Regions from separate parts of the Pseudarthrobacter sp. S6 genome, predicted to be linked through region 3. Evidence: riboswitches for the same ligand, from Rfam matches in the RefSeq annotation. Region 3 holds a riboswitch; each other region holds the start of a gene.
The links. Region 3 has a riboswitch for S-adenosylmethionine ahead of ACQCS0_RS19275 (DUF1737 domain-containing protein). Riboswitches for the same ligand answer to the same signal wherever they lie in the genome.

Region 1: it holds a riboswitch for S-adenosylmethionine, as region 3 does, so the genes downstream of both, metX (homoserine O-acetyltransferase MetX) here and ACQCS0_RS19275 (DUF1737 domain-containing protein) in region 3, are expected to answer to the same signal.
Region 2: it holds a riboswitch for S-adenosylmethionine, as region 3 does, so the genes downstream of both, ACQCS0_RS14010 (aminotransferase class V-fold PLP-dependent enzyme) here and ACQCS0_RS19275 (DUF1737 domain-containing protein) in region 3, are expected to answer to the same signal.

The regions. Positions count from the first base shown of each region.
Region 1 covers NZ_CP189581.1:1,466,017-1,475,644, reverse strand. Annotated here, with positions in the region: gene ACQCS0_RS07150 (glycine--tRNA ligase) at 1-1,149, opposite strand, end outside; gene ACQCS0_RS07145 (DMT family transporter) at 1,283-2,308, opposite strand; gene ACQCS0_RS07140 (RNA-binding S4 domain-containing protein) at 2,342-2,575, shown strand; gene ACQCS0_RS07135 (phospholipase) at 2,624-3,274, opposite strand; gene ACQCS0_RS07130 (SGNH/GDSL hydrolase family protein) at 3,370-4,218, shown strand; gene ACQCS0_RS07125 (hypothetical protein) at 4,357-4,869, shown strand; gene metX (homoserine O-acetyltransferase MetX) at 4,874-5,989, opposite strand; SAM riboswitch class IV at 6,002-6,116, opposite strand; gene ACQCS0_RS07115 (bifunctional o-acetylhomoserine/o-acetylserine sulfhydrylase) at 6,185-7,537, opposite strand; gene ACQCS0_RS07110 (VOC family protein) at 7,742-8,380, shown strand; gene ACQCS0_RS07105 (CPBP family intramembrane glutamic endopeptidase) at 8,504-9,283, opposite strand; gene ACQCS0_RS07100 (histidine phosphatase family protein) at 9,383-9,628, shown strand, end outside.
Region 2 covers NZ_CP189581.1:2,930,894-2,940,521, reverse strand. Annotated here, with positions in the region: gene ACQCS0_RS14060 (peptidoglycan DD-metalloendopeptidase family protein) at 1-979, shown strand, start outside; gene smpB (SsrA-binding protein SmpB) at 1,067-1,537, shown strand; RNA gene ssrA (transfer-messenger RNA) at 1,625-1,993, shown strand; gene ACQCS0_RS14045 (trypsin-like peptidase domain-containing protein) at 2,198-3,178, shown strand; gene ACQCS0_RS14040 (hypothetical protein) at 3,182-3,319, opposite strand; gene ACQCS0_RS14035 (hypothetical protein) at 3,401-3,769, opposite strand; gene ACQCS0_RS14030 (CrcB family protein) at 3,812-4,210, opposite strand; gene ACQCS0_RS14025 (CrcB family protein) at 4,207-4,626, opposite strand; gene ACQCS0_RS14020 (metal-dependent transcriptional regulator) at 4,627-5,340, opposite strand; gene ACQCS0_RS14015 (class I SAM-dependent methyltransferase) at 5,372-6,130, opposite strand; gene ACQCS0_RS14010 (aminotransferase class V-fold PLP-dependent enzyme) at 6,238-7,662, opposite strand; SAM riboswitch class IV at 7,698-7,811, opposite strand; gene hisN (histidinol-phosphatase) at 7,968-8,780, opposite strand; gene ACQCS0_RS14000 (ribosome small subunit-dependent GTPase A) at 8,835-9,628, opposite strand, start outside.
Region 3 covers NZ_CP189581.1:4,013,625-4,023,252, forward strand. Annotated here, with positions in the region: gene ACQCS0_RS19265 (acetyl-CoA C-acyltransferase) at 1-1,182, shown strand, start outside; gene ACQCS0_RS19270 (long-chain-fatty-acid--CoA ligase) at 1,230-2,813, shown strand; SAM riboswitch class IV at 2,912-3,027, shown strand; gene ACQCS0_RS19275 (DUF1737 domain-containing protein) at 3,041-3,310, shown strand; gene ACQCS0_RS19280 (rhodanese-like domain-containing protein) at 3,307-3,720, shown strand; gene ACQCS0_RS19285 (O-succinylhomoserine sulfhydrylase) at 3,717-4,925, shown strand; gene ACQCS0_RS19290 (LysR family transcriptional regulator ArgP) at 4,944-5,846, opposite strand; gene ACQCS0_RS19295 (LysE/ArgO family amino acid transporter) at 5,917-6,540, shown strand; gene ACQCS0_RS19300 (hypothetical protein) at 6,553-6,774, opposite strand; gene ACQCS0_RS19305 (hypothetical protein) at 6,760-7,314, shown strand; gene ACQCS0_RS19310 (glutamate--cysteine ligase) at 7,360-8,586, opposite strand; gene ACQCS0_RS19315 (UDP-N-acetylglucosamine 1-carboxyvinyltransferase) at 8,651-9,628, opposite strand, start outside.

The DNA.
Region 1 (9,628 bases), 1.5 Mb from region 3:
GGCCTTCGGCGAGAGGTCCTCGTTGCGGCTCAGCGGCAGCACCGCAGCCTTAACGGGAGCCAGTCGCGGGTCAAGGCGCAGGACGGTACGGACGTCGACGCCGCCCTTGGCGTTCGGTGCCTCGTCTTCGGTGTACGCATCCACCAGGAACGCCATGAAGGAACGGGTCAGGCCAGCGGCCGGCTCGATCACGTACGGGGTGTAGCGCTCATTGGTGGCCTGGTTGAAGTAGCTCAAATCCTGGCCGGAAGCCTTGGAGTGAGTGGAGAGGTCGAAGTCCGTGCGGTTGGCGATGCCTTCGAGCTCGCCCCATTCGGAGCCCTGGAAACCGAAACGGTATTCGATGTCCGTGGTGCCCTTGGAGTAGTGGCTCAGCTTTTCCAGCGGGTGCTCGAAGAAGCGCAGGTTCTCCTCCCGGATGCCCAGGCCGGTGTACCAGGACATGCGCTCCTTCATCCAGTACTGGTGCCACTCTTCGTCCGTGCCGGGCTCAACGAAGAATTCCATTTCCATCTGCTCGAACTCACGGGTGCGGAAGATGAAGTTGCCCGGGGTGATCTCGTTCCGGAAGGACTTGCCGATCTGGCCGATGCCGAACGGCGGCTTCTTCCGGGACGTGGTGAGCACGTTGCTGAAGTTCACAAAAATGCCCTGGGCCGTTTCCGGGCGCAGGTAGTGCATGCCTTCCTCGTTGGCCACCGGGCCCAGGAAGGTCTTGAGGAGGCCGGAGAATTCCTGGGGTTCGGTCCATTCACCACGGGTGCCGCAGTTGGCGCAGGCGATGTCCTTCAGGCCGTTCTCGGCGGGGCGGCCCTTCTTTTCCTCGTACTCTTCCTCGAGGTGGTCAGCGCGGTAGCGCTTGTGGCAGGAGAGGCACTCCACCAGCGGATCGGAGAAGACGTCAACGTGGCCGGAGGCTTCCCATACCTGTCGGGGCAGGATGACGGAGGAATCCAGGCCCACTACGTCCTCGCGGCCGCGGACCATGGACTGCCACCACTGGCGCTTGATGTTTTCCTTGAGCTCAGCGCCGAGGGGTCCGTAGTCCCAGGCAGAGCGCGAGCCTCCGTAGATTTCACCGGCCTGGAACACAAAGCCCCTTCGCTTGGAAAGGGAAATGACCTGGTCGAGTACGGATTTTGCTGCCATGGTGGACTCCAATTTCTACAGGGCCGCTGGGTGCGGTCCGCGGGTATCTGGCCCCGCTGCACGTGGGTGCATCACCGCTGGGTGCGGGCGGGGCGGGCGAAGGAACAAGATGCAGAGAACTGCGTGTCCTAGCCTACCGGCCACTGCCTCCGGAAACTGCCTGCCTCCGGAAGGCGCCGCGCGGCCACGGCAGGGTGGCCAGGATGATGGCGGCCAGCGTCAGCAGTGTGCCCAGGACGGTGGCCGGGGCCACGATGCTTCCCGGGGCCGGCACCAGAAGGTCCAGCCCCAGGGAGCCCAGGAGCTGTCCGGCGATCATGCCGAGCCCGGTCACCAGCACTCCCAGGCTCCGGACCAGCAGCGCACCCAGGCCGATGAACACGCAGCCCATGGGTCCGCCCAGGTAGTACCACCACTCCGCCGGCAACGGATTGCCCGGTCCAACAACGGCCAGCTTGATGGCCAAGGCAATCCACAGGAACACCGCGCCGGCCACGAAGTTCACCAGCGTGGCGGCGATCGGCGAACCGTAGTGGACCGTCGCCGTCCCGTTCATGGCCTGTTGGAAACTCATCAGGAACCCGGCCAGGACCGGCAGGATCAACGGCAGGACCAAGGTTTCCAGGCCGCCGGCTCCCTCCGCGGGAGCACCCGGGGAACCCGGCGGGCTAGCCAGCCGTGGCGAAACCGCCCAGGCGACGGCGGCTACCGTCAGCACGCATCCGATGATCCGCAGGGGAGTTACGGCCCGTTTGCCGGCCGGACCGATGCCCAGCCGGTCCACCAGCAGCCCGCTCAGGGTCTGCCCGGTCACGGCGGCGACGGTAAACAGTGCCACGCCCAGGATGCCCACGGTGAAGGACTGCGAGAAAACAAAAAGGGCGCCGATGCCGCCGGCCAGGACGTACACGGGCGGGAAGGCCCGGGACCGGACCGCCGGCAGGATCCTGGCGAGACCGGCGCGGCCGCTGGGCAGGATCAGGGAGATCAGGATCATCACCACCAGGCCGATGCTGAAGCCCACCACGGCCGCAGCGATGCCGTCGTTGAGCCGGACGCCGAGGGCACCGTTGATCCGGCCCTGGACGGGAATGGCCAGTCCCGCGACGACGGCCAGCGGGAGCCCCGCGAACCGCGGCAGCCGGGGGGTGTGGGTCATTGGATTCACCTTACGTCAGGCATTATTACTTGTATGAGCAACCAGGACATTCAAGAGATCCCCATCCGCGACAGCATGATCCGTCTTGGCCAGCTCCTGAAGCTCGCCAGCCTGGTGGAGGACGGCGTGGAAGCCGCTGAGCTGATCAAAAACGGCCTCGTCAAAGTCAACGGCGCGATCGATGACCGCCGGGGACGCCAGCTGCACAACGGCGACACGGTCACCGTCAACGGGCAGACCGTGAAGGTTGTGGCCCCCGAAGCCTGACAAGCGTCAGCGGTCGGCGGCACTGTGCCGCCGGCCGCCGTCGTACGTTTATTTGTTCAGCACCTCGTGCGTCAGAAACTCGGAAACGTGCCCGATTTCCTGCTGGTTGATGCCGTGCCACATGCCCGCATACAGCACCTTGGTGAGCTTGACGTGCCCCCGCACCCAGCCCATGGTGTAGTCGATTTTGTCGGTAGTGATTACGGGGTCCTGCTGGTCCCGGCCCCAGAAGAGCGGCACCGTGCCGTCCAGTTCGCCGTCTTTGAAGGCGGGGTCGCCGTCCGCGTTGACCACAAAACCGGAAAGCCCGACGACGGCGGCGTAGTCAGCGGGGCGCTGCCGGAGCAGCGTGGTGGCCATGGCCATTCCCATGGAGAAGCCGAGCAGCGTCACCGTCGGGTGGTCGGCTTTGACGGTGTCAATCCAGTCCTGCACGTACATGGCTGCGGCCTTGACGGCGTCGAGCGTGTATTCGATGGAAGCCGTCAGCGGGAACCATGTAAACCCGGGGCCGGTCACCAGGGGCGCCCGGAGCGAGGCAACAACAAAATCCTCGGGAAGCATATCCGCCAGGCTCAGCAGGTCTTGTTCGTTGGCACCGTAGCCGTGCAGCAGCACCAGCAGCGGCTTCCCGGAGCGCTGGTCCTCCGGCCGGGACCACAGAACAACAGGAGCGGGAAATACTTGGGCGACAGTCATGGTTTCCATTCTTACAGTTACCCGGTGGTAACTACCTACGGTGGCGTAGCTTGTGAAAGAGGAGGCAGGATAGGACCGTGAATGACGCGAAAGCCATGCAGAGCCCACCCAGGGCCACGGAAGCGCACCCATGGAGCCGCTATGTAGCGATGGGAGATTCATTCACCGAGGGCATCGGCGACCCCGACCCAACCAGGCCCGGCGGATTCCGCGGCTGGGCCGACCGGGTGGCCGAGGAACTGGGCCGCGGCCCGACGGACTTCGCCTACGCCAACCTGGCGGTTCGCGGCCGGCTCCTGCAGCAGATCGTGGACCAGCAGCTCGCTCCGTGCCTGGCGCTGAAGCCGGACCTGATAACCCTTTCCACCGGCGGCAACGATCTCATCAGGCCCGGCGGAGACCCCGACGCCCTCGCCGAAAAACTTGATTCAGTGGTCCAGATCCTGGCCATGGGCGGTGCCACGGTGGTGCTGTTCAACGGCCCGGATACCGGCTCCTCGGTGCTGGGACGGATCCGCAGCAAGGTGGCCATCTACAACGAGAACCTGCGCACCGTGGCCGCCCGCCATGACGCCATCATCGCTGACATGTGGTCGCTCAAGCAGCTGAACGATCCGCAGATGTGGGACGAGGACCGCCTGCACTTTTCGCCATTGGGACACCACACCATCGCCGCCATGGTGCTGGATTCGCTGAACGTGAACCACACTCTCGAGCCGCTCCGGCCCAAGCCCCTGCCCGTCCGCACGTGGCGGGCAGCCCGCTCCGAAGACCTGGTGTGGGCCCGCGAGTACTTTGTCCCGTGGGTGGTGCGGCGGCTGCGCCACCGCTCTTCCGGCGACGGCATCACCGCAAAACGTCCGATGCCAGGCCCCGTGTTCGGCCCTGGCGTTCCATTGGGATCCGGCGAGGGGCCGCTGGGCACCGCCGACGCCCGGCGCTAGCGGCGGGCCGGCATGACACAGGGAACAGCGATGCCGTGCAGGATGCCGTGAACCGGGATGGAGCCTTCCTGCGGATCCCGGCCGGGCGTGTGGACTCCGGGGTTAAGCTGGAAGGACACATATGAGAGGCGCTACACCGTGAACAGCTTGTTTTTCTGGATCATCATTCTGTCGTTCGTGGTGCCTATGGCGATGCGGATGTACCGGAAGTCCGTCAACAAACGGAACCAGGAGCAGAGCTTTTCCGGTCGCTACCCTGAGCAGTTTCCAGGCGGCGAACAGTACCCAGGGCAGCAGAACAAACAGCCCCGTGACGGCTATACGCAGCAGGATTACATGAGTGGCGGCTTCCGCCAGGTCATGAGCCCACAGCCCCTGCCGCCGAGCCAGCCGTTGCCGCCCATGCAGCCGATTCCATCTGCAGACCAGCAGTTCCCGCCGTACGGCCAGCCGCAAGCCAATGATCAGTCGGTGCCGGCGCAGCGCGCGGAAGCACCGAAGCCGCCTGTCGCCCCCGCTATTCCCCTGCCGCCGTCGGGCCCGCAGGGATACCGTGCCCGGAAACTGGCCGAACTCGACCAGCAGTACAGCAACGGCGAGCTGGCCATGGAGGACTATATGAAGCGCCGCTCCGACATCATGAACGGCTAACTGCTTAGACCAGGAACGTATTCCGGAGCTGGGTGCCGAGCTGGCCAATCTCGGTCAGGAAGCCGTCGTGGCCGATCGGCGCCTCAATAACGTGCACATCCACGTCACCCGGGAGCGCGTCGGCCAGCTCACGGGACTGGGACGGGAAATACAGCCGGTCACTGTCCACGGCGGCCACGAAGAACCTGGCGGTAGCCCGGCCCAAGGCCTCATGCAGGGAACCCCGCCCGCGGCAGACATCGTGGCTCATCAGGGCGTCGGTGATGGCGATGTAGCTGTTGGCATCAAAGCGCCGCACCAGCTTTTTGCCTTGGTAATCCAGATAGCTTTCCACCTGGTAGCGGCCCCGCTCCCCCAGCGCCGCCGCCTGGAATGGCGATTCCGGGTGCTGGGCCGACCGGCCGAAGCGACCATCAAATTCCTCTGCGGAGCGATAGGTGATGTGCGCAATGCGCCGCGCCAGGGCCAGTCCGTCCTCCGGCAGCGGACCGCCATAGTAATCGCCGTCGTTAAAATTGCTGTCCTGGCGGATGGCGAGCGTCTGCGCCTGGGCGAACGCGATCTGTTCGGCCGTGCTGGCGGCACCGATCGAGATAACAGCGCACCGCTGGACCCGTTCCGGGTAGGTGACCGCCCATTCCAATGCCCGCGCGCCGCCCATGGAGCCGCCCAGCACGGCGTACCAGCTCGGGATGCCCAGCTGGTCAGCCAGCCTGGCCTCAGCCGCCGTGGTGTCCCGCAGCGTTACCAACGGAAACCGCGACCCCCATGGCTTGCCGTCGGGGGCAACCGAGGATGGCCCGGTGGAGCCGTAACAGCCACCAACGACGTTGATGGAGACCACAAAGAACCGGTCGGTGTCCACCGGTGCACCGGGTCCGGCCAGTTGCTCCCACCAGCCTGGCTCGTCGCTGTCGCCGCGCGTCACGTGCGTGCTGCCGGTCAGGGCGTGTTCAATCAGGACGGCGTTGGAGCCGTCCGCGTTGAGGGTTCCCCACGTTTCATAGCCAAGGGTGACGTCCGGGAGGTAACCGCCGGCTTCGAGCTCAAGTCCGCCGATGCTGGCGTAACGGACCACGCCGTTTCCGGGTGCTGCAGTACGGGAAATCGTAATCGTCATGGAAGGACCTTTTCTAAGCGCTTGCCCACCGTCAATTGACCGGCAGGCCAGGTCCTCACCCGGGGCACCCCGCCGCAAAAGAGGGTTGCCGGCCAGCAAGCCGGGGCTGTCGCTGGCACTCATGACCTACTTCGAGTGTACGAACAGCCCCGGTCTATTGCTAAGCGTGTGACTGGTTGTGACTTCGCTGAAGCCCTACTCCTGCGGGCCCACCGCGTCTTTGTTGGGGTCCGCTGCACCCTTGGCTGCCCGGAACCCGGCCTCGAGGTCGGCCAGGATGTCATCGATGTGTTCGATGCCCACGGACAGGCGGACGAGTCCCGGCGTGACCCCGGCGATGACCTGCTGCTCCGGCGAGAGCTGGCTGTGCGTGGTCGATGCCGGGTGGATCACCAGTGAACGGACGTCCCCGATGTTGGCAACGTGGGAGTGCAGTTCCAGGGCATCCACGAAGCGTTTCCCGGCCTCCGCGCCGCCGGCCAGGTTGAATGAGACCACCGCCCCGGTGCCTTTGGGGCCGTATTTGCGGCCGCGCTCATACCAGGGGCTGGAGGCCAGACCGGCATAGGCGACAGATTCGACGTCGTCCCTTGCCTCAAGCCACTGGGCAACATCGACGGCGTTGGCCACGTGCCGCTCCACCCGCAGGCTCAGCGTTTCCAAGCCCTGGGCGATGAGGAATGCGTTGAAGGGTGACACTGCCGAGCCGAGGTCGCGCAGCAGCTGCACCCGGGCCTTGAGGATGTAGGACAGGTTGGCACCCAGGGCACCGCCGGCACCGAGGTCCCGGGCATACACCAGCCCGTTGTAGCTGGGGTCCGGGGTGTTGAAGCCCGGGAACCGTTCCGGGTCCGCGCCGAAGTCGAACTTTCCGGAGTCCACGATCACGCCCGCGATCGCGGAACCATGGCCGCCCAGATACTTGGTGGCGGAGTGGACCACAATGTCCGCGCCCCATTCGAGCGGGCGGATGAGGTACGGGGTGGACAGGGTGCTGTCCACAATCAGGGGGACGCCGGCGTCATGAGCTACCCCGGACACGCCTTCGATGTCCAGCACGTCCTGCCGCGGGTTGGAGACCACCTCGCCGAAGAAGAGCTTGGTGTTGGGCTGGACGGCATCGCGCCACTGGTCGAGGTTGTCCGGGTCAGCCACAAACGTGACGGATATGCCGAACTTCTTGAGGGTGTGCGCCAGGAGGTTGTACGTCCCGCCGTACAGGCTGGGGCTGGCCACCACGTGATCCCCGGCTTCGGCAATGTTCAGGATGGCAAAGGCTTCGGCGGCCTGTCCCGAGCTCAACAGCAGTGCAGCGAGCCCGCCCTCAAGGCTGGCAATCCGCTGTTCCACGGCGTCCTGCGTGGGGTTGCCGATTCTGGTGTAGATCGGTGCGAGTTCTGCGAGGGCAAACCGGTTGGCGGCGCTTTCGGCACTCGGGAAAACGAACGACGTCGTCTGGTAAATTGGGAGCGCCCGCGCGCCGGTGGCGCTGTCCGGTTCCTGGCCAGCGTGGATCTGGCGGGTTTCGAAAGACCATGCGTTCGACATTCAATGCTCCTTGACGTGGTGTGGCACAACTCCGTTGCGTTCAGTGTAGGAAGACTTTCCCGGACAGGAACAGGATTGTGACGAAGGTGGTCAGCTGGCCGGTCCTTCTCCTGCATTCCGGCGGAATGTCCACTCGTGACGCAACGGATTCCGGTAAGGCTACCCTTAGCTGAGAGCCGGATCACAAAGTGCCAAGATGATGGCATGCGCATGGATCACGTCTCTTACGCCTGTGAACAAGATGGCCTCGTTGCCACCACCGAACGTATTTCGTCCGCCCTCGGCGTTGAAGCCGTGAAGGGCGGGGTGCACCCCCGGTTTGGAACCCGGAACATGATTATTCCCCTGGCCGGCCACAAATACCTGGAAGTTGTGGAGGTCCTGAACCACCCGGCATCGGACAAGGCCCCCTTCGGGCAGGCTGTCCGGGCCCGGTCCGAAGCCGGCGGCGGCTGGATGGGCTGGTGCGTCGAAGTGGACGACCTCGCTCCGTTCGAAGACCGGCTGGGCCGTGCTGCCGTCAACGGCAACCGCAAGTTCCCGGACGGCCGCGAGCTGGTCTGGAAGCAGATCGGCATCCTGGGCCTGATCGCGGACCCGCAGGTCCCGTACATGCTCAAGTGGGCGGGCGACCCCGCCCTGCACCCGTCAAATGCCTATGAAAGCAACGTCAAGATGAGCTGCCTGACCATAGCCGGTTCCGCCGCACGCGTGACGGAATGGCTGGGTGAACCCGTCGAAAAGCCCCTGGAGGACGTCGCCGTTGACTGGGTGGCTCCGCATGGAACCCCTGGAATCCTGTCAGTGACCTTCGAAACCTCTACCGGAGCAGTCACCATCTGATTGCTCGTTCAAAGCTTCGGCCGCCATCAGCGGGAGCCAATGATGCCACCCACCGATGGCGGCCGAAACCTTTTAAGCCGGACCTTATTCAGTGCACGGTGCGGCATGGGAACAACGGCCCTCTTACCCCAGTCCCACGGCCCGGCCAAAGAGGCTGAAGCCCACGAACGCCACGATGTCCAGCAGCGCGTGCGCGATGACGAGCGGCATCACCCGTTTGGTCCTCGTGTAGAGCCAGGCGAACACCACACCCATCACGGCGTTGCCGATGAACGGCCCGAAGCCCTGGTACAGGTGGTAGGTGCCGCGGAGCATCGAGCTGGCGAAGATGGCCAGGGGCATGCGCCAGCCGAACTTGCCGAATCGGTCCAGAAGGTAGCCCACCACGATGACTTCCTCCACCACGGCGTGCCGCAGCGCTGAAAGAATCAGGACTGGAACTGTCCACCAGTATGAGTCGAGTGCGCTGGGGATGATGGCCGTGGTGATCCCCAGCGCACGCCCCGCGGCGTAGAGTCCCAGTGACGGGATCCCGATCAGCGCCGCCAGGCCAAAGCCCTGCAGCAGGTCACGGCCCGGCCGGGCGAAGTTGAAGCCCAGCTTCCGGAAAGCCGAACCGCTCTGGGAGCTTACGCCGGCACCGGATTGCCGCTGGTCCGTGAGGAAGTAGACCACCAGCAGCACGGGCACCAGGGCGAAAATGATGTCCAGCAGCTGGTATGTAAGGTCGAAGTATTCGCGCGGGCTCTGTGACCGGTTCAGCGTGGACGTGCCTTCGGCCAGCTGGGCCCGGGTTATCTTGTCCAGCAGCTGCACCACCGAGTAGACGGCGGACTGCCCCAGGGAAAGACCCAGCACAATCCAGACTTCGATCCGCAGGCGACGGCGGGAGGGAACCAACATGGTTCCATCTTGCCTGTAGTTTCTGGTTCTTCGCTGATTCCCGGCGGCCCGGCTCGCAGTGAGGCCCTGCGACGGAGGCAGGACCTATGCTTGGGGCTTATGAGCGCGCCAGGGAAAATCTTCATGATCCGGCACGGCCAGTCCGCGGCCAACGTCGATACGTCCATCTACAACAGGGTCCCGGACTACCGGATTCCGCTGACTCCCCAGGGCCTGGCGCAGGCCACGGCTGCCGGCGAACTGATCCGCCGCGAGCTGGACGGCCGGCAGGTCTGCGTCTACGTATCCCCGTACCTTCGGGCGCACCAGACCCTGGCGGCACTGAACCTCGGCAATCTCACGGAA
Region 2 (9,628 bases), 1.1 Mb from region 3:
CCAGGCCTACAAATCCGGTGGCGTTCCGTCGAACCTGACCCTCTTCTTCGGGGCCAACAACGGCGGCAGCCTGACCGACACCATGGACCTCGCGGACCAGGCCATGCGCAGCCAGAACGCCGCCATGGACAAGCTGTCCCAGCAAAGCGCCACCAACGTAAACTCCCAGGCCCGGCTTGAAGCCGTCGAGGCTGAGATCAGGGACCTCAAGGCCAAGGCCGATGCCGCACTGGAAAGGGAAAAGGCTGCCCGTGACGAGGCCGCTGCCCAGAAGGCCCAAGTTGATCAGTTGATCGCCGACACAACCAGACTTGACGCTGAACTCCAGGCGGCCAAGCCAGGCATCCAGTCCCAAATTGCGGCGGTTGCAGCAAGCCAGAACTCCGTCGCCAACGAAATCGCCGAACGTGACCGAAGGCTCCGCGAGGCCTGGGAAGCCGAGCAGCGCCGCCTCGCCGAGGCTGCCGCTGCAGCGGCGGCAGCCCGGGCGGCCGCCCAGGGCCAAGCTCCGCCAGCACAAGCGCCGTACGTTCCGGTGACCGGATCGCCGTCGGCCTTTGGCCTGCGGCACCCCTTCTCCGGTGACGTGCCCATCACGTCCGGCTTCGGCTGGCGTGCCACGCCGCCGGGAACCATCGACTTCTACGGCACCGGCGGTTACCTCCACACCGGCATCGACTTCGGCGCCGCCTGCGGCACACCGGTCTACGCAGCGGCAGCCGGCGAGGTCTTCTCCTCAGGCTGGAACTCCGCCGACGGCGGCGGCTGGCGCGTGAAGCTCTCCCACGGAGTGGTGCAGGGCAACTCATTGACCACCATTTATTATCACAACAGCAGCATCGTGGTCTCCAACGGCCAGCAGGTATCGCAGGGACAGCTCATCGCCTACTCGGGCAGCACCGGCAACTCAACGGGCTGCCACGCACACTTTGAAACCTGGCTCAACGGCACCGCAGTTGACCCGATGCGCCTGCTGTAACGCCGGTCCGCGCCTGCCGTACACTGGTATGACTCCGCGCCGGAACGGCCGGAGCCAACCAGGATCCAAGAACTGAGGAGTTCCACCGTGCCCAAAGAAAGTGGCCGTAAAGTAGTGGCCACCAACCGTAAGGCCCGGCATGACTACCTTGTGCTGGACACCTACGAGGCAGGCATCGCCCTGATGGGGACCGAGGTCAAGTCCCTGCGCGAAGGCCATGCCTCCATGGTGGACGGCTTCTGCACGTTCTATAACGATGAGCTGTGGATGGAGGGCATCCATATCCCCGAGTACAACCAGGGGAGCTGGACCAACCATTCCGCACGCCGCCGTCGCAAGCTGCTGCTGCACCGTGAGGAGCTCAACAAGATCTCCGTGAAGATCCGCGAGTCCGGCTTCACCGTGGTCCCGCTGCAGCTGTACTTCCTCGACGGCCGGGCCAAGGTGGAAATCGCGATCGCCCGCGGTAAGCGCGAGTACGACAAACGACAGACCCTGCGTGAACAGCAGGATAACCGCGAAGCCCTTCGCGAGGTCCGGGAACGCAACCGCCGGTAGGAATGTTTTCCGCCGGACATGCGTTAGGATAAATAGTCCGGCAGGGATTTGTGCCTGCACAGCCCGGCCGGTTTGAAAACAAAATACGGGGATGATCGGTTTCGACGATGTTAGTCGCGACAGGTGAAGCGGGCCGAGGATGCAGAATTATCTCGTAAACGCTGTCTGCAAACCAATAAGTGCCAAATCAAACCGCACTGACTTCGCTCTCGCTGCCTAAGCAGTAAGACAGTCCGTCAGCCCGAGGTTGCTATTGCCCCGGATCCTGGCGTCATTTAGATAGCCACTGCTGCTTGCCTCCGTCATCGGGGCAAACGGGACTCTTAGATGACTGGGCCCGGATCAGCCACCTGTTTGCAGGAGGGCTGGGGCCGAGAAAATCCGACGCAAACTGCGCCCGGAGAAGACCTGTTAACACGACATCGGACGGGGGTTCAATTCCCCCCATCTCCACATTTTGAATGTCGCAAGACATTGCCAGAAGACCCGGACCCAGCGTCCGGGTCTTCTGGCATTTAAGTGCCGTGTCTGCGCCCTTGTTCACCCACGGCGTAGCCGTTCCGGGACTACCGGAGGCCACCGCGTGGTTGTCGCCAATAGGCTCCGGCGCAGCACAAGGTCTGGAAACCGGAGGCAGCCACGCCAGCCAGGAGGTGCGCCATGGACCCGGCCAGTGAATCCCGTGCGGAAGAGTACGACGACGGTCCGCTGGACTCGTATTCGGAGACCGTCATGCGCGTGGCCGAGACGGTTACCCCGCATGTTGCGGCCATTGAAATGACCGGAAACCGACGCAACGGCCGTTTCCGGATGGGTGCCGGCTCGGCAGTGCTGTTCACGGAAGACGGTTACCTGCTGACCAATTCACACGTGGTAGCCGGCACGCACCAAGGCCATGCCGCGTTTGCCGACGGCAGCAGGACCGATCTTGAACTGGTGGGGGCGGATCCTTTGTCTGACCTCGCGGTGGTCCACGGCCGGGCGCCGAAAGTGGCCCCAGCGCAGTTCGGCGATGCCGAGACGCTCCGGGTGGGCCAGCTGGTCATTGCGGTGGGAAATCCGCTGGGCCTGGCCGGATCAGTCACAGCTGGCGTGGTCAGCGGCCTGGGGCGCGCCATTCCGGTGTGGTCCAGCGGCAACCGGCGCGTGATCGAGGACGTCATCCAGACTGACGCGGCACTCAATGCCGGCAGTTCCGGCGGAGCCCTGGCCGATACTCACGGCCGCATCGTAGGAATTAACACCGCAGTGGCCGGCGCGGGGCTGGGCCTGGCCGTGCCCATCAATACCACTACGCGGCGCATCATCTCGGCGCTGCTGAAGGACGGCCGTGTCAGGCGGGCTTATCTCGGCGTGGTCAGCACGCCGTTCCGGCTCAATGCCAGCGCGGTGATCAGGACGGGACAACGGGACGGGCTGCGCGTGGTGGAGATTCTGGCCGGTTCGCCTGCAGATCGCGGGGGCCTGCGGGCGGGTGACGTCATCCTGACAGCCGGAAGCCGCCCCGTCAGCAACGCCGAGAGCTTGCAGAAGCTGCTGTTCGTCGATGCGATCGGCCAGCCGCTGCCGATTCGGGTGCTGAGGGACGGCCAGGAAGTGGACATTGTGGCAGTGCCCGAAGAGATGGCCGGGAACGGGTAACCGCTACCGGCGCTTCTTCAGGTGGGCTACCGGGTCCTGCGGGCCTTCAATCGGGCTCTTGGCCTTCTTCTCCGCGCGTTTTTCCTTGATGGTTTTAACCGGTTTCTTGTGCAGCTGCTGATGTGGTGACTTATCCGGCATGGCGTGCTCCTTACAGTGGGGGACGGGCTGCGTCCCACTTCGTAAAATACGCCTGTTCAGCCCCGAATGTAATGCCCCGGATCAGTCCGGAACTGCAACGTCCGCAATGCCCACAAAACGGGTCCCGACGCCGTCGAACTCGCTCCTGATAAGGCCAGCCCGCAGCGGGGGCACCTCGTCCGGGGAATGGTGCTCGCACACCACATACGTGAATTCCGGCCACCATTTCTTAGGCCGGGCCGCTTCTTCATAGCCGCAGACGGCGCATTCCAGGTGCACCCAGACCGGACGCTTGCCGGTCCGGTTGGCCCTCGACTGGATCAGCCATGCCGGCGGGTTGTCCAGGATTTCGCCCAGCTCCGCCTCGGTCATTCGTTTGGGGATGCCATGGCGCTGGGCCATTTCCATCGGTACATCAAGGGCAATTGCCGCGTCACGTCTGCTAATCATCAGAGTCAACGATACGGGACGGGGCCAAACCGAAGGAGCTTCCTACGACGCCAGGGCGATGCCCACAGCCGCCGCGGCGAAACCGGCGGCCAGGTTGGCGCCGACGTTCAAGGCTGCGGCCCCGAACCGCGACTCACTGAGCAGCCGCACCGTCGCGGTGGTCCAGGAGCTGAACGTGGTGAGGCCGCCGGCAAAACCGGTGGCGACGGCGGTCTGCCACTCGGGAGCGAGGCCCAGCTGTTTGGTGATGCCGATGGACAGCCCTATGATCAGGCACCCGGTGACGTTGACTGTCAGCGTGGCCCACGGCCAGTGCCGCGGCGTCCCGCTGGAGCCCACGGCGCCACGGAGCCCCGAACGGTGGGCGAACCAGCTGTCGACGGCGAAGCGCAGCAGGGCGCCCGCCATGCCGAACACTCCCACCAGGACCGCGCCCATCATGATGCTGCCTCCAGCCGGTCGGTGAGCAGCCGCCCGGTCCGCCAGCCACCGGCCGCGGCGCCCAGACCCAAAACCAGGGACAGCCCCAGGTAAGCCATCCACACCGGATATTCACCAGCCGTGGCCAGCTGGTCAATCGAGAACATTACGGCTGAGAACGTGGTGAACGAGCCCAGAAGTCCTGGCCCGAGGCCGGCGCGTAGCCAGAATGCAGTCCGCGGCCGGGCGATCCAAACCGTGGTGAGGCCGGCCAGCACAAAGCTGCCAGCCACATTGATTCCCAGGGTGGTCAAGGGAATTGTCCCCGCGGCTTCCGGAAACGCGAGTCCCAGGCCGTACCGGAGTTCGGTTCCGGCCAGGCCGCCCGTCGCCACGGCCACCCAGGCCTGCCATGCCGGCGCGCGGGTGTTCGTCATTCAGGTGCCACTGAGGGTGCAGCCGGTGTGGGGGTGGTCGCTGTGGACCCAGAGCGCAGCGGTGACTTCATCCGCGAGATCATAATCCCGCTTCCTGCCGGGGCTGCTGATCCGCACCACCAGCGCGCCGCCGAACGGCTTGCGGCCCACGACCTCCACCTCGGCATCGAGATCGATTTCCTCGGCGGAAAGATACCGGAGCAGATCCGGGTTCTCGTCGCTGATGCGGGTGATCCGGCCGGTGTGTCCGAGATCGAGTTCGCCGAGCAGATGGGCCTTCGGCAGCAGCACCGTGCCGTCCGCGGCGGGGATCGGGTCGCCGTGCGGGTCGCGTTGCGGGTTGCCGAGTTTCGTCGCCATGCGCTCGATAAACGTGTCCGACACCGCATGCTCCAGCAATTCGGCTTCGTCGTGGACTTCGTCCCAGCTGTAGCCGAACTCCTGGACGAGGTAGGTCTCAATAAGCCGGTGCCGGCGCACCATGGACAGTGCCAGCCGGACACCGGAGTCCGTGAGGGTGATGGCGCTGTAGGGCTTGTGGTCCACCAGGCCCTGGTCCTTGAGCTTGCGGACCATCTCTGAGACCGAAGAATTGGCCACCCCCAGGCGCTGCGCGAGCTGGGAGGACGTAATTGGTTTATCCTGCCACTCCGTGAAGCCGTAGATGACCTTGACGTAGTCCTCGATCGAGGAGGAGGGCGCGCTGGTCTTCACGCCTCCAAGCCTACCCGGTGGTCTGCGCCCGTCACGCCTTCGCTGCCCGCCACGTCAGCGTCAGGTACGGCAGGCTGATGTCCCCTTCCACGGCGTGCCCCAGATGCGTGTGCAGATACCAGTCCAGATTGGCCAGGACCTTGCTGCGGGTGGCTTCGCCAGCGCTCAGGTAGTAGCTGCGGGACTTCGTTAGTTCCATGATGTCCGCCGTGCTGAGGCTGTCCTCCCACCCCGCCACATGGCTTTGGAGGCCTTCAAACTCCGGGCCCACCACCGGTCGGAAGCCGGGCTTGTAGACGTCGCCTGCGTGCATGATGCGGGACAACCGGTGGACCCACGGCACGGACGTGTCCAGCTGGTTCCAGATCAGGGCCATGGTTCCGCCGGGCCGCAGGATCCGCGCCAGTTCGGTGCTCGCTGGAAGCGGATCGCACCAGTGCCAGGCCTGCGCAACGCTCACGACGTCGAACGAGGACTCAGGGAGGCCGGTGGCCTCTGCGGTCCCCGGGGTCGCGTAAACCCCCGGGTAGTGTGCCCGCAGCTGGTCCAGCATGTCCGGGGACGGGTCCACGGCGGAAACCGCCAGGCCGCGTTCCATCAGCAGGGCGGTGAACTTGCCGGTCCCGGCGCCCACGTCCACTGCGTCTTTGGCTCCGGAAGGGATCAGCCAGTCCGCTGATTCGGCGGGGTAGCCAGGGCGTACGCGCTGGTAATGTTCGCCGCCGTCCTGGAAACTCTGCCCGAGTTCCAGGCGGCGTCCGTGCTCAAGCCTGGGGCCACCCCGTGCCACGTCCGGCCTCCTTCAACTCTGCCAATGCCGTATCCGTCGAATTTACCGTATAGGCCTCCACCCGGTGGGTGGCCGTCAGATCAGGAGGTACAGGACGAAAGGCTCAGTCAGTCGTCAAGGCACGGAGCCGCGCCGGCCGTACCCGGCGTGTTGGGCGCCCAGTGCGGGTAGGTGCGGGTGTCGTTAGCCGGAACCCAGCGGCCCGCGTCCACCACGTAGTCCCAGCCCAGGCCGGTCCGGCGGAGTTGCTCCAGGCCTGCAAGGAGCCGCTGGGCATCCTCCAGCCGGGAGCCCACGCCGAAGCTGGCCCGCAGCGAACCGGAGGGAAGGCCGAGGCGCTTGAGGAGTGGGTGCGCGCAAAAGCGGCCGTCCCGGAGGCCAACTCCGTGCTCGGCCGACAGGTACGCGGCCACGAGTCCGGCGTCGTATCCTGCCACGGAGAAGTTCACCACGCCGATGGTGCCGGTGTCGGCGTCCGTATCCGAGAAGATCTGGTGCACGGTGACGCCGTCGATCTTCCCGAGCCCGTCAACCAGGAATGACCGGATGGCCGCTTCGTGGGCGTGCCAGCGGTCCTGGTCCAAGGATGCGATGACCTGGGTGGCCCGTGCCAGGGTAGCCGCACCCAGGACGTTGGGGGAGCCTCCCTCGTGCCGGGCCGGGCCGGTGGCCCAGCTGACGCCGTCGAGCTTGGCCTCGCGGACGGCGCCGCCGCCGGCCAGATGGGGAGTACCGGCGTCGAGCCAGTCCGTGCGGCCCACCAGGACCCCGGAGCCGAAGGGCGCGTAGAGCTTGTGGCCGGAGAAGGCAAGGTAGTCGACGTCGTCGGTGCTGATATTGATGCGTCGGTGCGGCGCCAACTGCGCGGCGTCCACCACGATCCGCGCCCCGTACTCATGGGCGAGGGCGGCCAGGGCCTTGACCGGCAGGATCTCGCCGGTGACGTTGGAGGCGCCCGTGACCGCGAGGAGACTGACGTTGCCCTGCTCAAGTTCGGCGCGCAGGACCTCAAGGGTCCCCACGATGGTGTCCGCGGCGACGACGCTGCGGTGCGGGACGCCCTGCCACGGCAGGAGGTTGGCGTGGTGCTCGATGTCCAGGTAGAGGACATCTCCATCCGGCCGGCCATCCGTCGCTGGCAGGCAACCTGCGAGCAGGTTCAGCGAGTCGGTGGTGTTCCGGGTGAAGATGACGGAGTCGTCCGGGCGTCCGCCCACAAAATCGCGCACGATGTTCCGGGCGTTCTCGTAGACAGAGGTGCTGATCTGCGACGCAAAGCCCGCGCCGCGGTGGACGCTGGCGTAGAACGGCAGGATCTCGTTGAGGTAGGCGGACACCACGGAGAGGGCAGGAGCGGATGCGCCGTAGTCCAGGTTTGCGTAGCGGACATGGCCGCCCTGGATCAACGGTGCCTGGATTTCCGCGCCGGTGACGGCGGATAGGGGGCGTCCGGAGACCGTAGCGGCATCGTGGATCAGCGCAGCGGCGTTGTTGGGGGAAAAACTGGCGGGGGAGACGGTGGCAGTTGTCAAGGAGACCTCACTCTAAAAGGACTCCCGGTACCGGGAATCCGCGCTTGCCGTGTCCATTCCGGACCGGCCTGGTCGTCACCCGGGGCACCCCACCGCGAATGGAGGGTTGCCGGCCAGCAAACCGGGGTTTAGCGCTGGCACTCGTGACCTGTTAAGAGCGTAGAACATGTGCCGGGGCGAGAAGGAAGCCCGCCCCAATGTTAAGGGCTTTGTTACGCACGTTTGAGGAATGGAATATTTGTCGAAGATACGACGGCGGACGCCCCAATCAGGGGGCGTCCGCCGTCGATAATTCGTAAAACGACCTAAAGAAGGTCGTCCAGATCCGGGTTCAGCCGCTTGAGGACTTCGGAGTGCAGGATGGAATTCGTGGCCAGGGCGTTGCCGCCGAACGGTCCGTCCTGGCCCTCCAGGGAGGTGAAGCGGCCGCCGGCTTCGACCACGATGGGCACCAGTGCGGCCATGTCGTACAGATTCAGTTCCGGTTCGCAGGCGATGTCAACGGCACCTTCGGCCACCATGCAGTAGGACCAGAAATCGCCATAGGCGCGTGTTCGCCACACGTCTTCGGTCAGTCCCAGGAATTCATCCAGGTTGCCGCGTTCCTTCCAGCCGCCCAGGCTGGAATAAGACAGGGAGGCATCCGAGAGCTTGGAGACGTCCGAGACCCGGAGCCGCGTTGCGGCCGCGAGGGACTTGCCCATGTAGGCGCCGGAACCCTTGGCGGCCCACCAGCGCTTGCCCAGCGCGGGTGCACTGACCACTCCCACCACGGGTTCGCCTTCGTCCACGAGGGCTATCAGGGTGGCCCACACCGGGACGCCGCGGACAAAGTTCTTGGTGCCGTCGATGGGATCAATGATCCAGCGGCGGGAGCCATGGCCCGAACTGCCGAATTCCTCGCCCAGCACGGCGTCGCGGGGACGCGAGCGGGACAGCTGGCCGCGGATGGCTTCCTCCGCGGACTTGTCCGCGTCCGTGACCGGCGTCAGGTCCGGCTTGGTCTCGATGCGGAGGTCCAGTGCCTTGAAGCGGCTCATGGTCTGGTCATCCACGGAATCTGCCAGCACATGGGCAAGGCGCAGGTCATCGTTGTAGCTCGAAGCGGGTTGGATCATGGTTACAAACTACCGTCTCCGGGCCGTGGGGTTGGGGACGTCGGCTTTTGGCCGCTAGCCTATGCTGCCCAGTTCCTTGGTTTCCTGGCCAACCAGGCGCGGATCAGTGCCGAGCAGCCGCCGCAGGGATGCTAGCCGGGCCGGGCCAGTGGGGCCCGCTTGACCGGCCGCCACCCAGGAATCCACACCGCAGTTGACAGCCGCGGTGTTGTGCTTGCAACCACGCTCGCAGGCATCCGTGCCCGGTTCCAGGTCCGGGAAGGACCGCAGGATCCGGTCAGGGTCCACATGGGCCAGACCGAACGAACGGATGCCAGGGGTATCGATGATCCAGCTTCCGGCGGGAGCTCCCGTCAGCTTCAGGGCAAGGGCCGACGACGACGTGTGGCGGCCGCGGCCGGTCACCGCGTTCACACCACCGGTGGCCCGTTCGGCCCCGGTGAGCGCATTGACCATGGTGGACTTGCCCACGCCGGAATGGCCCAGCATCACCGAGACCTTGCCCTCGAGGTACGCGCGGAGCTGCGAAACCGCGTCTCCGTCCAGGCGGGCAGAGAGGCCGTCATCGGAGCGGGCATCAATACCTGAGGCCTCGGAGTCCGACGTACGGCTGATGATCACCGGGAAGTCCAGGTGTTCGTAGTTGGACAACAGTTCCGCGGGATCCCTGACATCCGCCTTGGTGACGAGCAGCAGCGGCTCGATGCCGGCGTCGTACGCGGCCACCAGGGCACGGTCAATGAAGCCGGTGCGTGGCTCCGGGTTTGCGGCGGCCACCACCACCACCAGCTGATCGGCGTTGGCCACCACCGCACGCTCGATCGGATCAGTGTCATCGGCGCTGCGGC
Region 3 (9,628 bases):
ACCTCCAGCGAACTGGGTGCCCACGCCATCCGGAACGCACTGGAACGGTCCGGGGTGGCGCCGGAACAGATCCAGGCCGTCATCGTGGGGCAGGTTATCCAGGCGGGCGCTGGTCAGGGACCCGCCCGGCAGGCCAGCCTCGCCGCCGGCATCGGCTGGGATGTGCCCACCGTGACCATCAACAAACTGTGCCTGTCCGGGCTGACCGCCGTGATCGATGCCGCCCGGATGATCCGCGCCGGCGAGGCTGATTTCATTGTGGCGGCAGGCCAGGAATCCATGACCAACGCCCCGCACCTGCTGCCCCGGCTCCGCGGCGGCGTCGCGATCGGTGACGCGCCGCTGCTGGATTCGCTGAACTTTGACGGCCTGCAGGACCCCGTCTCAGGTGAACTGATGGGCTCCGCCACCGACGCCGGGAACGTCCGCCTGGGCATCAGCCGCGAGGACCAGGACGCCGTGGCCGCCCTTTCGCACCAACGGGCGGAGGCCGCCCGGGCGGCCGGCATCCTGGCTGAGGAAATCGCTCCGTTGGAGGTCCGGCAGCGGCGGGGACCCGCCGTCGTGATTAATTCCGACGAGGGCATCCGCGCCGGCACCACAATCGAGACGCTGGCGGCACTGAAGCCCGCCTTCTCCAAGGATCCGGCCGCCACCATCACCGCCGGTTCTGCCTCCCCGCTGTCCGACGGCGCGGCCGCCGTGGTAGTGGCCAGCAAGGCAGCAGCGGAAGCGGCCGGCCTCAGCTGGATCGCGGAAATCGGCAGCCACGGCCAGACCGCCGGACCGGACGGTTCCCTGCATTCCCAGCCGTCCCGCGCCATTGAGCGGGCCCTGAAACTTGAAGGGATGACCATTGACGACGTGGACCTGATTGAGATCAATGAAGCCTTCGCCTCGGTGGTACTGCAGTCCGCCACGGACCTGGGGATCGACGCGGACAGGATCAACGCCGACGGCGGCGCCATCGCCCTGGGCCACCCGGTGGGCGCCTCGGGGGCGCGTCTGGTCCTGCATCAGGCACTCGCGCTGAACCGGCGCGGCGGCGGGACAGGCGTGGTTGCGTTGTGCGGCGGCGGCGGCCAGGGCGACGCCCTGATCCTCAAAGCCCGACCCACACCCCTCCTCCAAAGCAACGCGGGGTCACTTAACGCCCATGCGGAGGCTTTGGACGGGCGCTAAGTGACCCCGCGTTGCTGTCAACCACTCCACTAGCCAGACAGGACACCATGAACACTTCACCTACCGCCGAAGAGGGTTTCGGGACCATCTCTGTTGCCGCAATCCTGGCTGAATCAGCCGCCCGCTTCCCGGACTCCGCGGCCCTCGTGGTGGGCGAGGAGCGGGTGACCTACAGCGAACTCTGGGAACAGACGCGCGCGTATGCCGGTGCGTTGCGGGACCGTGGCGTGGGGCACGCCAGCCGCGTGGCCCTGCTGATGCCCAATATTGCTGATTTCGCCCGGGTCTACTACGCGGTCCTCGCGCTGGGCGGCGTGGTGGTGCCGTTGCATGCGCTGCTGAAGGGCAAGGAGATCGAGTACATGCTGCGCGACAGCGGCGCGCAGCTGCTCGTCTGCGCCGGACCGCTCCTTGAGGAAGGTGCCAAAGGCGCCGCGGCCGCGGGCATCGACGTCGTCACCGTCCTGGTGCCGGAGGGGACCGAAGGCGCTGCCCGGCTGGAGACCGAAGCGGCAGGAGCCGAGCCCATCAGCACCTGGCTGCCGCTGCGGCCCTTCGAGACGGCCACGATTCTGTACACATCCGGGACCACCGGCAAGCCCAAGGGCGCCTTGGGCAGCCACTTCGCCCTTGTGGAACAGACCAATACGCTGCTGACCAGCACGTTTGACCTCCGCCGCGGTGACGTCATCTTCGGCGGACTGCCGATGTTCCACACCTTCGGCCAGACGTGCGTCCTCAACACCGGGCTGCGGGCGGGGGCCACCATCGTGATGCTGCCCAAGTTCCGCGGGGACGCAGCCCTGGATGCCCTCGCCCGGCACAACATCAATGTCTTCTTCGGCGTGCCCACCATGTACATCGCCATGCTCGAAGCCGCCCGCACCAACACCGGCCGGTCCAACGCCCTGCGCTACTGCATCTCCGGCGGCGCGTCCCTGCCGGTGGCGGTGATGGACAGGTTCAAGACGGAATTCGGCTCGGACATTTACGAAGGCTACGGCCTGACCGAGACGTCCCCGGTTGCCACCTTCAACCATGTAGGCAAAGCGCCGCGGCCCGGAACGGTCGGCCAGGCCATTTGGGGAGTCCAGGTGGAGATCGCCCGCGCGGACGTCCAAGATGCCATCGAACTGCTGCCCACGGGCGAGTTAGGCGAGCTGGTGGTCCGGGGGCACAACCTCTTCACGGGCTACCTCAACCGGCCCGAAGCCACCGCCGAGGCTGTGGTGGACGGCTGGTTCCGGACCGGCGACCTGGGCACCAAGGACGGGGACGGCTACCTCCGGATCCTGGACCGGAAGAAGGAGATGATCATCCGGAACGGCTTCAACGTCTACCCGCGCGAGGTAGAGGAAGTCCTCAGCCGGCACGAGGCAGTCCTGAGCGTTGCCGTCTATGGCGTCCCCGACGAAACCCATGGGCAGGAGGTGGCGGCCGCCGTCGTCCTCAATCCGGGCAGCAGCGCCACCGTTGATGAGTTGCGGGACTTCGCCGCCGCGGAATTGGCGGCCTATAAGTATCCGCGGATCATTACCCTAGTCACCGAATTCCCCACCGGCCCCAGCGGCAAGGTCCTCAAGCGCGAACTCACCGCCCGGTACAGCGCCGCCCATACTCCAACAGGGTGATCAGGCGGGAATGATGCGGGACAGGAAACACGCGTTGGTTACGGAACATGACGACGGCGGCGGTGCGGCGGGGCGGGGCGAGTGTTACGTTTTTCGGGAGTAATGAGAACCGGCGCCAAGCCCTGACTGGCCGGTCGGCAACCCTCCCTTTCGCGGCGGGGTGCCTCAGGTGAATACTCGGCATATCGACCCATTCGAGCTGCAAGCGTGAAAGAAGGAGTTCCGTCGTGCCTAACGCCCCCGCCCCTGACCCTGCCCCCGAAGAAAAACTGTCGTACCGGCTTGTCACCGGGCCGGACGACAGGTCTTTCTGTGAACGGATTTCCACTGCCCTGGCCGAAGGGTATGTCCTGCACGGCAGCCCCGCCGCCACGTTCAACGGCACCAGCGTGATTGTTGCGCAGGCACTGATCCTCCCGGCAGCCATCGCAACGGCGGACGCCGCCGTGGCCACCGCCGTTGAAGACCTCGATTTCGACGGCGAGGGCCACGCATGAGCTACGCCGGAGACCTCACCCCGCACGAAGCCTGGGCCAAGCTGGAGCAGGGCGCCATTATGGTGGACGTACGGACCGAAGGCGAATGGGCCCACATCGGCATCCCCGACACCAAGGCCACGGACCACGATCCCCTGTTCATCCCGTGGACCTTCCCCGGCGGCATCCCCAACCCGGATTTCATCACCGACCTGACACAGCAGGCACCGGAGGACGACGGCGCCGAACTGGTGTTCCTCTGCCGCTCGGGCCAGCGCTCCATCGCCGCCGCCATCGCCGCGACGCAGGCCGGCTTCACCGCTTACAACGTCCTTGAGGGTTTCGAAGGCGAGACGGACCGCTACGGCGAGCGCACCGTCAACGGCTGGAAGAACCGCGGCCTCCCCACCAACCTGGGAATAACGAAGTGACTTTCAACGAAGACGCCGCCGGCTGGAGCGCCGAAACGCAGGCCGTCCGCGGCGGGCTGGACCGCACCAACTTCCAGGAGACCACCGAGCCGGTCTTCCTGAACTCCGGCTTCGTCTACGAGTCCGCTGCCGCCGCCGAGCGCGCCTTCACCGGCGAGGACGAACGCTTCGTCTACTCCCGGTACGGCAACCCGTCCGTGGCCACCTTCCAGGAACGCCTTCGCCTGCTCGAAGGCACCGAAGCGTGCTTTGCGACGGCATCTGGCATGTCAGCGGTCTTCACCGCCCTGGGCGCCCTGCTGGCGGCCGGCGACCGGGTGGTTGCCGCGCGTTCACTGTTCGGCTCCTGCTTTGTGATCCTGAACGAGATCCTGCCGCGCTGGGGCGTGGAAACCGTGTTCGTTGACGGCCCGGACCTCGAACAGTGGGCTGCTGCACTGTCGGAACCCACCACCGCAGTGTTCTTCGAATCGCCATCCAACCCGATGCAGGAAATCGTGGACATCGGCACCGTCAGCGAACTGGCGCACGCCGCCGGGGCCACCGTCGTCGTCGACAACGTCTTCGCCACTCCCCTGCTGCAGCGCTGCGGCCAGCTGGGCGCGGACGTGATTGTGTACTCCGGCACCAAGCACATCGACGGCCAGGGACGCGTCCTGGGCGGAGCCATCCTGGGCACCAAGGATTTCATTGACGGCCCGGTCAAGCAGCTCATGCGGCACACCGGCCCGGCCCTATCAGCGTTCAACGCCTGGGTCCTCACCAAGGGCCTGGAGACCATGGCCCTGCGTGTGAACCACTCGTCCGCGTCAGCGCTGCGGCTGGCCGAATGGCTCGAGCAGCAGCCGGCAGTCAGCTGGGTTAAGTACCCGCTGCTCAAGTCCCACCCGCAGTACGAGCTCGCCGCCAAGCAGATGAAGGCCGGCGGCACCGTCCTCACGTTGGAACTTGCGACGACGGATGACCGCTCGGGCAAGGACGCCGCCTTTGCGCTGCTGGACGCGTTACGGATCATCGACATCTCCAACAACCTGGGCGACGCCAAGTCCCTGATCACCCACCCGGCCACCACCACACACCGCGCCATGGGTCCCGAAGGCCGCGCCGCCATCGGGCTCAGCGACGGTGTGGTGCGGCTGTCCGTGGGCCTGGAGGACGTGGACGACCTCATCGGCGACCTGGAGCAGGCCCTGAAGCGCATCTGACGGCAGGCGGCGGCCGGTTCAGGCGCCTGGCTGGCGCAGCTCCCGGGAGGCCGTCTCCCGGACGGCGGCAGTCAGCTGGTTGAGCACCGGCGAGTCGATTTTCCACCGCTGCCAGTACAAGGACACGTCAACGGGGCTCGCGGAGGCCAGCTCCACGAGGGCGCCGCTGCGGAGGTCTGCCAGGCACTGTTGCTCCGGCAGCAGCCCCCATCCCAGTCCCAGCCGGATGGCCTGGGCGAACTCGGCCGACGACGGCACATAGTGCCGCGGCGCGGTCAGTTCTGCGCCGGTCCTCGTGCGGAAGAACCCGTCCTGCAGGTCGTCCTTTCGGTCAAAGTCCACCACCGGGGCGTGGCTCCCTGAAACAAGTTCCGGCCCGTCGGGCCACCAGCGCCGGAGGTAGCCGGGACTTGCCACCGCACGGTACCGCAGGGAACCCAGCGGTTCCACGCTGCAGCCCTGGACCGGTTCCGGCGTTGCGGTAACCGCGGCCATCACCGATCCCGTCCGCAGGAGCTGGGTGGAATGCTGTTCATCCTCCCTGCGGAGTTCGAAGCAAGCGCCGAGGTCTGGCGGAAGACTTGCCAAGGCAGGCATGAACCAGGTGGAGAGTGAGTCCGCGTTCACCACCAAGGGGATGGGCGCCGTCGGCCGGTCACGGCTCGCCCCTAGCTCCTGCTGGGCGTCCCATTCGAGCTGCCGGACCTGCCTGGCGAACCGCAGGATGGCTTCCCCGGCAGTTGTGGGCCGGACGGGGTTGGTGCGCTGCAACAGGATCTGGCCGGCCGCGTCCTCCATCGCCTTGAGCCGTTGGGAAATTGCCGACGGCGTGACGTACAGGCTCCGCGCCGCCGCCTCAAGCGTCCCCTCGTCCACCACCGCCGCGAAAGTCCGGAGCTGCTCAAACTGGAACATCTTCATTAGCTTTCCTTAATAGAGCTAAGAATATTTAGCTGGAGTAATCCTACGTCCGGCCCGTACGTTGGAGGATATGGATCTGACTGCACTTATAGGCCCCACCGCGCTGGGCTTCAGCACGGGCCTCGCCCTGATCGTGGCCATCGGCAGCCAGAACGCCTTCGTGCTCCGGCAGGGCATCCGCGGCGAGCATGTGGCCGCCGTCGTCCTAATCTGCAGCGTCTCCGATGCGCTGCTCATCGCTGCGGGCATCGCCGGAGTGGGGGCGCTGCTCCAGTCGAGCCCCGTGATCGTGGACGTGGTCCGGTTTGCCGGAGCCGCCTTCCTGGTGGGCTACGGCATCTTGGCCGCGCGCCGGGCACTGCGTCCGGTGGCGTTGACGGCATCGACGCGCCAGCCCGCCGTCGGCCTCGGCGCCGCCCTCAGCACGGTGCTGGCCCTGACCTGGCTCAACCCGCACGTCTACCTGGACACCGTGCTGCTGCTCGGATCGGTGGCCAACCAGCAGGCGCACGATGTGCGATGGTGGTTCGGTGCCGGGGCCATGGCCGCCAGCATCGCCTGGTTCAGCGCGCTGGGATTCGGTGCCAGGGTCCTCCGGCCTTTCTTCGCGCGGCCCGGCTCGTGGCGCATCCTTGACGGGCTCGTCACTGCGGTTATGCTCACGCTGGGTGTGCGCCTGGCTGTCGGTGCGTGACGTCCATGTTCCTTAGCGCGCACGGACACTGACGTTGACCTGGGAGACGGTGCGGCGTAACTTCATGGTCACCACCGCGATGTCGCTGGGCCAACGCATCCGCCGGACCGAAAGCCAGCCATGAATGGAAACCAGCAAGTGCACGGCAACAAGCCATTTCAAAAGGCCGGAGCCGTCATCGTCGCGGCGGGCACTTGCTGGGGACTGGGGATTTCGTTCGTGGGGAACGTGCATGCCACCCGCGACCCGGCCACCAGGCTGGCCATGCTGGAGCGCCACCGAGGCCTCTGGATAGCCGGACAATTCCTGGCAGCCGCCGGAACCATGGCCGTTCCCGTTGGATTCGTCCGGTTCGCCCAATCCGTCCGGCCGGGCCCCGCCAACGGCCTCGCCAGGACGCTGGCTGCCGCCGCAGCCGCCGCCCTGCTCGCCGGCGCGCCCTTGTTTGTGGTGGCCCTTGCGAACCGCGCAACGGACCTGGAGGGGTTCGCCTATCGGCGGGGCTCAAACTGGACGTTCCTGACATACTCAGGGCTGCATATCGGCGGGCTCGCGGCCCTGGGGGCGGGACTCCTGCTATTGCCGCTGAAACCCTGGACCGGCATCACGGCGGCCGCCAGCGCACCGGTCTTCGCTGCCATCCTGGCTGGCACCAAGGACATTCCGCCGTTCGCCTTCTACCTGGTGGAAACCGCTGTGGGTGTCCAGCTGATGCGCTACGTGGAACCCCCGGCTCCCGCCGAGGACAACACGGACGCACTCCCCCGGCGTTGATGCTGAGGCCGGCGCGAACTGCGTCAGGGGAACGTTCAGGAGAGCTCAGGACTGGCGCACCCGCAGCAGCTCAGGGGCCTCGTCCTCCGCCAGCAACCCGGAGGTGCCGCGTATCGTTACTTCCACGGCGTGGGCAACCACGGCCCCCAGCCCGCCGTCGTCGGGTCCTGTTTTTTCCATTGCTGCGTCCCGGACCCTGCGCTGTTCGTTTGAGCCGGTGCCGCGGGCAATGATGTCCTCAACACCTTGCCGGGCCAAGGCGAGCTCGTCCTGCTCGGCGAGGACAGGCGCCAGATAATCAACCAAAGACCGTACGACGTCGACTGCGGGCGCCGGCCGGAAGGTCCCGAAATCCAGCAGCTCACCGCTCATGCCGCTGCTGCTCGCCTGCCACGCCGCCATCCGCAGCAGCACCGTGGGCACCGGGGCCGGATCCACGCCGGCGCGCCAATCGCGGCTCGCCGATTCGACCAGGGCCCGGACCAACACCGCAATCAGGGCAGCATCCTCGGCACGGAGGCAGACATCGGCCACCCGGACCTCTACGGTGGGGTGGTTCCGGGACACGCGCGCGTCGAAGTAGATCATGCCTTCGTCCAACAGCACGCCGCTGTCCAGCAGGCGCGTTACCACCCGCCGATATGCGGAATATGTCGTGAAAATTGCCGAGGGGCCGGACGTGGGCCAGCGGTTCCAGGCCTGGGTGCGGTAACTCTCGAATCCCGTGCGCACCCCGTTCCAGAACGGCGAGTTGGCGCTCAGGGCTGTGAGGACGGCAAGCTTGTCCCGGATCCGGTCCAGCACCGCCACGCCCTCGTCCTTGGACTCGATGAAAGTGTGAACGTGGAAACCGCAGGTCAGCTGCTCCTGCGCAGTCAGGCCGAAGCGTTCCAGCATCCGGGCATAGCGGGGGTCCGGGGTGGTGTGGCTGGCGAGGCCAAACGGAGAGGTGGCCAGCGCGGCCACCCTTGCCCCGTTTTTGGCCGCCGCCTGGTCCGCCAGCAGCCGGCCGGCCCGGATCTGCGGCAGCAGTTCTGCGTACTCGAGGCAGGGCCGGGTTTGGGTCTCGATCTGCTCAAGCTTCAGCTCGGCAGTCAGGCCTGTCCCGTCGTCGTGCGCGGTTTGGTCCGTACCTGCCATCACATAGTGGCGCTCCGGGGCGTCATCGGCAGCCATCCGGCGGCCGGACAGCATCGCATCTGCCAGGGCAAGCGGCTCCCCCGTGTCCGGATCAACGATCAGGAGCTCTTCCTCGACGCCGAATGTGCGCATGCTTATATTGTGCGGCAACGGGCAAGGCCGTGGCAGTCCTGGAGCCGGCGGATTCTGCCGAGCGTCAGTCCTGGAAGTACTCCACCTTGGCGCCGATGGTGTTGAGCCGTTCCGCCAGGTCCTCGTAGCCTCGCTCGATCACGTAGATGTTCCGCAGCTCCGACACTCCCCGTGCCGCAAGCATGGCCAGCAGCAGGCAGGCGGCGGGGCGGAGTGCCGGCGGGCAGCCCACCTCGGCGGCCCGCCACTTCGTGGGGCCATTGACGTAGATCCGGTGCGGGTCCAGCAGCTGCACCTGGGCGCCGAGCCGGTTGAGTTCGGTGAGGTAGATGGCCCGGTTCTCGTAGACCCAGTCATGGATCATGGTCTGGCCATGGGCGTTGGCGGCAATGACCGCGAAGAACGGCAAGTTGTCGATGTTCAGGCCGGGGAACGGCATCGGGTGGATCTTGTCCTCCGGAGCCCGCAACTCAGACGGTTTGGTAGTCACATCCACCAGCCGGGTGCGGCCGTTGCGCGCCACGTACTCGCCGGAAATCTCCAGCTGCTGGCCCATCTGCTCCAGCGTGGCCAGTTCGATCTCCATGAACTCGATGGGGACGCGGCGGATGGTCACCTCTGAGTTGGTGACGATGCCGGCGGTGATGAGGCTCATGGCCTCGATGGGATCCTCGGACGGGAAATATTCAATGTCGACGTCGATGAGCGGCTGCCCGGTGATCTTCAGGGTGGTGGTGCCCACGCCGTCGATCTTCACCCCCAGCATCTCGAGGTAGAAGCAGAGGTCCTGGACCATGTAGTTGGGGCTGGCGTTGCGGATGACGGTGGTGCCGCGGCGGTGCGCCGCTGCCATGATTGCGTTCTCGGTGACGGTGTCTCCGCGCTCCGTCAGCACAAAGGAGCGGTCATGAGTGTCCGGCGGCGGAGCCTGGACGGCGTAGAAACCGGCCGTGGCTTCCACTGAGAGCCCGAACTGGCGCAGCGCCTGCATATGCGGCTCAACGGTGCGCGTGCCCAGGTCGCACCCGCCCGCATACGGCAA